DNA from 2 places in the Nesterenkonia sp. HG001 genome. Region 2 is predicted to be linked to the other one. Evidence: riboswitches for the same ligand, from Rfam matches in the RefSeq annotation. Region 2 holds a riboswitch; the other holds the start of a gene.

What was found. A riboswitch is a leader RNA that binds a small molecule or an ion and turns the genes downstream of it on or off. The one in region 2 is predicted to bind thiamine pyrophosphate.
Region 1: linked by a shared signal. The riboswitch ahead of thiO (glycine oxidase ThiO) and the one ahead of ODE13_RS08070 (3-oxoacyl-ACP reductase) in region 2 are both predicted to bind thiamine pyrophosphate.

The regions. Positions count from the first base shown of each region.
Region 1 covers NZ_JAOSZD010000006.1:219,549-224,667, reverse strand. Annotated here, with positions in the region: gene ODE13_RS12150 (substrate-binding domain-containing protein) at 1-512, shown strand, start outside; gene ODE13_RS12145 (sugar ABC transporter permease) at 509-1,471, shown strand; gene ODE13_RS12140 (carbohydrate ABC transporter permease) at 1,468-2,340, shown strand; TPP riboswitch at 2,356-2,462, shown strand; gene thiO (glycine oxidase ThiO) at 2,452-3,675, shown strand; gene thiS (sulfur carrier protein ThiS) at 3,681-3,920, shown strand; gene ODE13_RS12125 (thiazole synthase) at 3,947-4,738, shown strand; gene moeB (molybdopterin-synthase adenylyltransferase MoeB) at 4,731-5,119, shown strand, end outside.
Region 2 covers NZ_JAOSZD010000004.1:95,351-100,469, forward strand. Annotated here, with positions in the region: gene ODE13_RS08055 (ABC transporter family substrate-binding protein) at 1-1,345, shown strand, start outside; gene ODE13_RS08060 (DinB family protein) at 1,535-2,119, shown strand; gene ODE13_RS08065 (carbon-nitrogen hydrolase family protein) at 2,198-3,037, shown strand; TPP riboswitch at 3,137-3,232, shown strand; gene ODE13_RS08070 (3-oxoacyl-ACP reductase) at 3,334-4,149, shown strand; gene ODE13_RS08075 (LLM class flavin-dependent oxidoreductase) at 4,152-5,119, shown strand, end outside.

The DNA.
Region 1 (5,119 bases), on a different contig from region 2:
TGGTCATCGACGGCTCTTGGGTCTCCCAGAACTGGGTGGAAGGAGGCACCAGCCCCTGGCCGGAATGGACCGAGACCATGGGTCTGGCCCGGATGCCCACCCAGCACGGACAGGACCCCGGCTTCGTCACCCTCAGCGGCGGCTGGTGCCTGACCCTGCCGGAGTACTCCTCGGACCCGGAGATCGCCTTCTCCTTCATCGAAGCGCTCTGCGAGAAGGACGTGATGGTCGACTTCACCATCGCCAACAACTACATCACCGTCCGAGAAGACGTCGCCGCGGACGAGCGATACCAGAGCTACTCGCCCACCGCAGAGTTCTTCACCTCGCTGCTCGAGGGCGCCTATTACCGGCCTGCGCTGCCGGCCTATCCCGAGGTGTCCAACGCCATCCAGGAGGCCATGGAGGCCGTGATGACCCGATCCCAGACCCCTGAACAGGCGGCCGCCGCCTACGCGGCCGCCGTCACCGACATCGTCGGCCCTGAGAACGTGCAGGACGAGTCGTCATGAGCGCGCCGACCGCCACGCAGTCCCAGATCCATCGGCCCGACGCCGCCAGCGGCGAAGGAGGGCCTCCACGGCAGAATCGCACCATCGGGGACCGTCTCACGTTCGGCCGGGCCGTCCCCATGGTTCCCGCGCTGTCGCTGCTCGTGCTGTTCATGGCAGGCCCCATCCTGTACTCGCTCTGGCTGGCCTTCACCGACTCCGCGATCCGCGGCGAGGGGGCGGCGGAGACCTCCTTCATCGGGTTCGAGAACTTCACCGACGCCTTCACCGACTCGCAGTTCTGGAACTCGGTCGGGCTGACGCTCGTCTTCACCGTGGTGTCTGCGGTGATCGGCCAGAACCTCCTCGGGCTGTTCCTCGCACTGCTGATGGAGAAGGCCCACCGGGCAGTGACGTTCGTCATCACCGCCATCGTCATCGCGGCGTGGATCCTGCCCGAGGTCGTGGCCGGATACCTGCTCTACACCTTCTTCGCCGACGAGGGCAGCCTCAATGTGATCCTGGAGTCCATCGGGCTTCCGCAGCAGGACCTGCTCTTCAGCCTTCCGATCCTCGCAGTCGCCTTCGCGAACATCTGGCGGGGCACGGCGTTCTCCATGCTGGTCTACTCGGCGGCGCTGGGCAGCATCTCCGCGGAGATCCAGGAATCGGCGTCAGTGGACGGGGCCGGCCCTCTGCGCAGGTTCTGGTCGGTGACCCTGCCGCTGCTGCGCCCCGCCGTCGCCACCAACCTGATGCTCATCACCCTGCAGACACTGTCCGTCTTCGGGCTCATCTTCATCATGACCGGGGGAGGGCCCGCGCAGCAGAGCCAGACCCTGCCGCTCTACATGTATGAGCAGGCCTTCTCCTACGGGCAGCTCGGCTACGGAACCGCCGTGGCACTGCTGCTCCTGCTGATCGGCGCGGTCGCCTCGATCGCCTATCTGCGGCTGCTTCCCGAGGAGGACAAGCGATGACCACCACCTCAGCACGTCGGACCGCGCCGGCCAGGGGCGGCAAGGGCCGCAGGGCACGGACCACGGAGACGGCCTCGACACTCGTCATGGCGTTCATCGGGGCCATGTTCCTGATCCCTCTGCTCTGGGTGGGGCTCGCCGCCTTCGACACAGACGCGTCCCTCGCCGTCTCATGGCCGGAGCGATGGAGCCTCGGCAACTTCAGCGCCATCTGGAACGCCGAGACGACCTTCCGGCCGATCGCCAACTCGCTGATCCTGTGCGGCGGCGCCACTCTGGTGACCATGACCGCGGCGGTGCTGTGTGCGTACCCGATCTCGCGGTATCGGTTCCGTGGCAAGCGGTCCCTGCTGCTGACCATCATCTTCTCCACCGGCCTGCCCATCACAGCGATCATGATCCCCGTGTACTCGCTCTTCGTGCAGGTCAACCTCATCGACTCCATGTTCGGCGCGATCCTGTTCCTCGGCGCCTCCTCGCTGCCGTACGCCATATTCCTCACCAAGGGGTTCATGGATGCCGTGCCCATGGAGATCGAGGAGAGCGCCTGGACCGAGGGTGCCGGAGTCTATCGGACGCTGTGGGCCGTGGTGATGCCGCTGATGCGGTCAGGGCTCGGAGTGGCCACGATGTTCACCTTCGTCATGATGTGGGGGAACTTCTTCGTCCCCTTCATGCTGCTGCTCAGTCCGGACAACCTGCCGGCGGCCGTCACCCTCTATACGTTCTCCTCACAGTACGGCCAGGTCGCCTACGGCCAGTTGGCGGCGTTCTCGCTCTTCTACTCCCTGCCGGTGATCGTGCTCTACCTCTTCGTGGGCCGCAGCCTGGGGACCGGCTTCATCGCAGCGGGCGGAGTGAAGGGCTGACCCACTAGAATGGAACCTGCATTCCGTGGGAGCCCGGGCCGGCCGGGCTGAGAGGGCGAACCCGCCGACCACTCGGACTCGATGCGGATCATGCCGCCGTGAGGAGGAGCTGTGGGCGTCACTGTCGTGGGAGCCGGCGTCGTCGGGCTGCTGTCAGCCTGGCAGCTGAGGCGCGAAGGGCACGCGGTCACGCTGATCGCCCCCGAGATCGCCCGGGACGCCAGCTACGCCGCCGCCGGGATGCTGGCCCCGATCAGTGAGGTCCAGTACGGGCAGGACAGGCTCTATCCGCTGATGACCGCCGCCCGGGCCGAGTACCCGGCCTTCCTGGCCACGCTGGCCGCCGCCGTCGACGCCCCCACCGGGTGGCGGGAGAACGGCACCATCCTGCTGGCCGCGGACCGCTCCGACCGCGACGCCGTCGCCGACCTCGTCGCCGTCCAGCAGGCCCACGGCATGGCCGTGGAGCCGCTGACCTCCGGCCAGCTGCGCCGCCGCGAGCCCGCACTCGCCCCCGGCATCTCCAAGGGCTGGGACGTGCCCAGCGACCACCAGGTGGACCCCCGGATGCTGGCCAGCTGCGCGCTCGCCGCCCTCGAGAGTCCGCTGGATCCTGCTCGCTTCCCCGACGCCGGCCCGCCCGCCCGACGCGTGGAGGCGCGGGTCACCGCTGTCGGCGGCCCCGACGCGGAGGGCTCCCACACGCCCACCCTCGACGACGGCACGCAGCGCACCGCGCAGAAGGTCCTGCTGGTGCCCGGGCTCGGTTGCGCCGACATCGCCGGCCTGCCCGCACGCGCCCCGCTGGATCTGCGGCCCGTCCACGGAGACGTGCTGCGCCTGCGGGTGCGTCCCGGGCAGCTGCTCGCTGGGGAGGACCACGTCCTCGGCGCCACCGTCCGGGCCAAGGTCGCCGGCCGCAGCGTCTACCTGGTGCCACGGGCCGACGGCGGGCTGGTCATCGGCGCCTCCTCGCGAGAGGATGGCATGCCCGGCACCCACGCGGGCTCCGTGCAGGAGCTGCTCGACGACGCCGTCGCCGTGCTGCCCGCCGTCAAGGAGATGGAGCTGGAAGAGATCACCACCCGGGCCCGACCCGGCACCCCTGACGACATCCCCTACCTGGGCCGGCTGGAAGGGGCGCCCGACGTCGTCATCTCCACCGGATACTCTCGACACGGGATCCTGCTGGCACCGCTGGCCGCACGGTTGGCCGCCGCGCTGCTCAGCGACGACGGCGAGGCCGCACTGAGCGCGGCGGACCGGCAGATGCTCGCCCATATGAGCCCCACACGGTCGCTGACCGCACCAGAGATGACCCCCACAGGATTGTGAGACCCATGCTCACCGTGACCATCAACGAAGAAGACGTGAAGCTGCCCGAGGGGGCGACAGTCGTCGACGCCGTCGGGCAGACCACCGGGCGCGAGCTGAGCCCCGACGGCACCCCCGCCGACGGCGGCCGCCTGGGTGTGGCGGTGGCGATCAACGCCGCCGTCGTCCCGCGCAGCGCCTGGGCCGCCACCGTGCTGAGCCACGGCGAGGAGATTGAGATCGTCACCGCCGTGCAGGGCGGCTGAGCCGCCCCTGACCCGAAGAGAGCACCATGACCACAGCCACCACTCCTCCGTCCCTGCAGGTGGGCGACTACACCTTGCAGAACCGCCTCATCATGGGCACCGGCGGGATCACCGACCTGGACGCCCTGGAGCAGGCGCTGCTCGCCTCCGGCACCACGCTGACCACTGTGGCCATGCGCCGCTACAGCCCGGAGACCAAGACCAGCGTGTTCGCCATGCTCGAGCGGCTCGGCATCGACGTGCTGCCCAACACCGCCGGCTGCTACACCGTCAAGGACACGGTGCTCACCGCCGAGCTCGCCCGCGAGGCGCTCGAGACGAACCTCATCAAGATCGAGGTCATCGCCGATGAGCACACTCTGCTCCCTGACGTCATCGAAACCCTCGAGGCCACCGAGCAGCTCGCCGACCGGGGCTTCATCCCCATGGTCTACACCACCGATGATCCGGCCGCGGCCGTGCGCCTCGAGCAGGCCGGAGCCGCCGCCGTCATGCCCCTGGGGGCGCCCATCGGCACCGGGCTGGGCATCCTGAACCCGCACAACATCGAGCTCATCGCCTCCCGGGCGAACGTGCCGGTGGTGCTCGACGCCGGCATCGGCGCCGCCTCCGAGGCCGCGCTGGCCATGGAGCTCGGCTGCGACGCCGTGCTGGTCGCCTCCGCGGTCACCCGCGCCCAGCGGCCTTCCGACATGGCCCACGCCATGCGCCTGGCAGTCTCCTCCGGCTGGCTCTGTGCCGGTGCGGGGCGGATCCCCCGCCGCCGTCATGCCCTGGCCTCCTCCGCGATGGAAGGAAGGATCGACCCCGTTGACTGAGCTGAAAGATCTCTCGCAGACCCAGCTGGAACGGTTCCAGCGGCACTTCTCGCTGACCGGCTTCGGACCCGATGCGCAGCTGCGGCTGCTCGATGCCCGAGTGCTGGTCATCGGCGCCGGCGGCCTCGGCGCCCCGATCCTCACCTACCTGGCCGCCGCCGGGGTGGGGACCATCGACGTCGTCGACCATGACGTCGTGGACCGCTCCAACCTGCACCGGCAGGTCCTGCACTCGGAGGCCGGCATCGGCCGGCCGAAGACGGAGTCCGCCGCGGCGGTGATGCGCGGGCTGCACCCGGAGATCACCGTGCACGAGCACCGGGAGCCGATCACCGGCGAGAACGCGCTGGCGCTGGTGGAGCCGGTGGACATCGTGGTGGA
Region 2 (5,119 bases):
GGGTGAGGATGAGTGGCACTTCACCATCACCATGGAGGAGATGTATCAGCCCTGGCAGAGCATCTTCAACGGGGGCAGTCAGGGAGACAGCCCCATCATCCACCCGGACGTGGACACTCCGGAGGAGTTCAACGACGGATTCGTGAACGACGTCCGTCCCGAGTTCCTCGCGGGCCCCTTCACCGTGGACACCATGGACCTGGCCGCCAATGTCATCTCGTTGGTGCCCAACGAGAACTGGTGGGGCGAGGCGCCGGTGCTCGATCGGCTGAACTTCGCCACCTATGAGGCCAGTGCGACCATCCCGGCGTTCCAGAACGGCGAGATCGATGCCACCAGCGTCGCGACCCGGCCCCGCTACGAGGAGCTCACCGAGTGGTCCGAGGACGGCTACGACATCCGTCGGGGCCAGCGCATGGCCACCTGTGGCTTCGTGCTTAACGGGGACGCCACCAACCTCGACGACGTGGCGGTGCGTGAGGCGATCTTCCGCGTCCTGGACCGCGGGCAGCTCGCCGCCATCCAGTTCGAAGGCATCAACTGGGACGAGGAGACTCCCGGGTCCTGGCTGATGATGCCCTTCGATGAGCGCTATGAGGACGCCTACCCGGTCGAGGACGACGACCCGGAGGGTGCCGAGGAGGTGCTCGAGGAGGCCGGCTGGACCTTCGAGAGTGAGGACGACGAGTTCCGCAGCCGCGACGGCGAGGAGCTCCGCGTCGTCTTCAACACCTTCGGGGATGACCCGATCAACCAGGCCATGGTCCAGGCCGCGCAGAGCATGGCGGCCGGTGCCGGGATGAACCTGGACGTCAACAACCAGGGGGCGGGGCAGTTCGGCGAGGTCGTCGGCGGGCGTGACTTCGGCCTGGTCAACATGTGCTACGGCAAGGCCGGGGCGGACCCGACCAGTGCCCCCAACCAGTTCTACTCCACTGGTGACGGAAACCTGACCGGGCTGGGGAACGAGGAGCTCGACGACCGGATCAGCGAGCTGTTCGGCATCGAGGACGACGATGAGCGCTTCGCCGAGGCGCAGGCCCTGGAGCAGGAGGCGCTCAGCGAGTACTTCCACTACCTCGCCTACGCCAACGGTCCGGTGATCACCGCCTTCCGTGAGGGGCTCGCGAACTACGGTCCGAGCCTCTTCGAGACCACGGACTGGACTCAGGTCGGCTGGGAGGACGACGCCGGCCACGACGGCACCGACACCGGCGTCGACGTCGAGGAGCTCGAGGACACGGATCCCGAGGACGCGGACGAGGATGCTGACGAGGCTGAGGACACGGAGGCTGAGGAAGCCGACGAGGATGCCGACGAGGAGGACGCGGACGAGGAGGACTGAGGCTTCCCGGCCCCCGCGACGCGTCATGTGTCCCCGTCCTGTTCGTTCGTCCCCGTGCAATTCCACGGGGACGAACGAACATCACGGGGACAAGACGCAGAGCAGAGAGAGCCCACCAAGTGCTGGTGGTGTCAGGGTGCGGCCGGGGAACGGTGCCGTGGGAATGAGGCAGCTCCTACAGTTCGCTCCATGAGCGATGATGATGCTGAGTCAGAGATGCTGCTGCGCTACCTGCAGGGGCTCCGTGAGGCCCTGCTGTGGAAGCTCGACGGCGTCCCGGAGCATGACGTCCGCCGGCCGCTGACGGCGACCGGGACGAACCTGCTGGGCCTGGTCAAGCATGTGGCCAGCATGGAGATGGGCTACTTCACCGCACCGCTGGGCCGTCCCAGTCCGGTGCCGATGCCGTGGCTGGAGGCCGGCGCCGCCCTCAACGCTGACCTCTACGCGACCGAAGAGGAGAGCAGCGAGTGGGTGCGGGACTTCTACCGCACCTCCTGGCGGACCACCGACGACGCCGTCGCCGAGCTGGGCCTGGGTGCGCCTGCCCAGGTGCCCTGGTGGGGAAAGAACGGGCGCACCACTCTGGGGCGGCTGGTGGTCCACCTGATCGCTGAGACCGCACGGCACGCGGGTCATGCCGACATCCTGCGTGAGCAGCTCGACGGCGCCGTGGGCATGCAGGACGGCAATGACAACATGCCCCCGGCCGGGGATGCCGAGTGGCAGGACCATGTGGTGGAGCTGCAGCGCATCGCCGACGAATTCCTCTGAGCGTGAGGCGTCTGCGGAACCAGGGGAGGGATTTGGCCGGCGCTCCCGGGACGCGGCGCTGCGACGTAGGCTGGGCCCATGCGTATCGCAGCAGCACAGATCGTCACCGGTGAGGACCCGCAGCAGAACCTGGCGCTCGTCGAGAAGTGGACGGCGCAGGCCGTGGAGGCCGGCGCCCGTCTGGTGGTGTTCCCCGAGGCCGTTCAGCGGGCTTTCGGGCACTCGCTGACACCCATCGCCGAGCCTGTCGACGGCGCCTGGGGCACCGAGCTGCGCCGGATCGCGGAGCGCCACGGGGTCGCGATCGTCGCGGGCATGTTCACCCCCGCACAGCCGGGGGAGCAGGGCCGCGAGCGGGTCACGAACACCCTCCTCGCAGTGGACGGCGCAGTGGACGGCACCGGAAACGGCGTGCTGGCCGCCTACGACAAGATCCACCTCTACGACGCCTTCGGCTTCCAGGAGTCCAAGACCGTGGCACCCGGTGAGGCCCCGGCCCGGTTCGCTCTGGACGGGCAGACGCTGGGGCTGGCGACCTGCTATGACATCCGCTTCCCGAACCTGTTCACCGCCCACGCCCGGGCCGGGGCGCTCGCCACCATCCTGCCGGCGTCGTGGGGTGCCGGGCCGGGCAAGGTGGACCAGTGGCGGCTGCTGGCTCGTGCCCGGGCGCTGGACTCCACGCAGTACGTGATCGCCTGCGGTCAGGGCCTGCCCTCGGCCGCCGGCGTCGAGCCAGTGGAAGGGGCGCCCACCGGGGTGGGGCACTCGATGATCGTCTCGCCCACCGGAGAGGTGCTCGCCGAGGCCGGGGAGGCCCCGGAGCTTCTGGTGGCGGACCTCGACGCCGACGTCGTCACCGCTGCCCGGCAGAAGCTCCCGGTGCTGGCCAATGCCCGGGAGATCCCGCAGGTCTGAGGCTCACAGAGCCCAGAGGGCTCAGGAGTCTGCGGGACGACGGCTGACGGCCCGTCCTGTCATCGACTGGCTGTGACGCCCGCCATGTGATGAGATGAAGGCTGTGACACGGGGTGCCGCACTCTGCGGCTGAGATGACACCCGTCGAACCTGATCCAGTTAGCACTGGCGAAGGGATCGTCCGGCTGGTGCGGCGTTCGGCCGCATCGCGGCGGTGAGCATCGGTCCGCAGATGGCCGCAGGCTCACGTCGCACATCGCCTGCGGGCTGCCTTCGCCTCGAGACGAGAGGCACGCATGAGCACCGCCACCATCACCACAGAAGCCACCGCCCAGCACAACGACGGCGCGCTGCCGCTGAGCGAACAGGTCGTCGTCGTCACCGGCGGCGCCCGCGGCCTGGGCGCAGCCCTGACCGCCGCCTTCCTGCGCGAGGGCGCCCGGGTGGTGGTCAACTACCACTCCTCGCAGGCCGCCGCCGAGGAGATCGCTGCCGCCCACGCGGAGCGGGCGCTCGCGGTGCAGGCCGACGTCCGCGACGCGGGGCAGGTCCGCAGCCTGATCAGCACCGCGAGGGAGCACTTCGAGCGTCCGGTGACCACGGTGGTGAACAACGCCCTGGTGGACTTCGCTTTCACCGGCGACGCCCGCTCCAAGGCCGACGCGATCACCGCCGAGGAGTTCGAGGCCCAGTTCGCCGGCTCCGTGACCGGTCCGCTGAACCTCATCCAGGCGGCCCTGCCCGGGATGCGCGAAGCCGGCCAGGGCCGAGTCATCACCATCGGCACCAACCTCTTCCAGCACCCGGTGGTGCCCTACCACGACTACACCGCCGCCAAGGCGGCCCTGCTCTCGCTGACCCGTACCTTCGCCGACGACCTCGGCCCCGACGGCATCACCGTCAACATGGTCTCCGGTGGGCTGCTGCGCACCACCGACGCCTCCGCCGCCACCCCTGAGGTGGTCTTCGACGCCATCGCCGCCGGCACTCCGCTGCGCAAGGTCACCACCCCGGAGCAGCTGGCCGACGCCGCGCTGTTCTTCGCCTCCCCGTGGTCCCGCGGGGTCACCGGGCAGAATCTCATCGTCGACGGCGGGCTGGTGAAGGGCTGAGCATGGGAACGGTCGCACCGGAGGTCAAGCTCAACCTGTTCCTCTTCGGCGTCGGGCACCACAAGGCCGCCTGGCGCGCCCCGGACTCCGCTGTCGAGCGCCTCGGCGACGTCGACTACTACATCGACCTGGCCCGCACCGCCGAGCGCGGGAAGCTGGACGCGGTGTTCTTCGCCGACGGCCACTCGCTGGGCATCGGCGCTGTCGAGGACGGCCCCACCTGGTTCCTGGAGCCGCTGACGCTGCTCTCCGCCATGAGTCAGCACACCGAACGGATCGGGCTGGTCAGCACGGTCTCCTCCACGTTCTGGACACCGTTCCACGCGGCCCGGCTGCTCGCCGGCCTGGACCACATCAGCGGCGGTCGCATCGGCTGGAACGTGGTGACCTCCATGTTCGACGCCGAGGCGCAGAACCACTCCTATCCGTCTATGCCTGCCCATGCAGAACGCTACGCCCGGGCCGAGGAGTTCATCGACGCCGTCATCCGGCTCTGGGACTCCTGGCCGCAGGAGTCCCTGCTGCACGAGCGGGACGGCCGCTACGCCGACGGTGGCATGATCGCGCCCATCGACCACCAAGGCGAGCACTTCCAGGTCGCGGGGCCGCTCAACGTGCCCCGCCCGCCGCAGGGCCGGCCGGTGCTCTTCCAGGCCGGGGCCTCGGAGCAGGGCCGGGACCTCGCCTCACGTCACGCGGAGGCGATCTACGCCGTCGCCTACGACGCCGAGGCCGCACTGGCCTACAGCACCGACGTGCGACGCCGGCTCGCCACCGTCGGCCGTGACCCCCGCGGCACCGCGATCATGCCCGGGCTGGTCACCTACGTGGGCTCGACCATAGCTGAGGCGCGGGCCAAGCAGGCCGCCCTGGACGAGCTGCTGCCCACCGAAGCCTCGCTGCGCCAGCTGAGCGTGTTCATCGGTCAGGACGCCTCGGGCTGGGAGCTGGACGCGCCGGTCCCGGATCT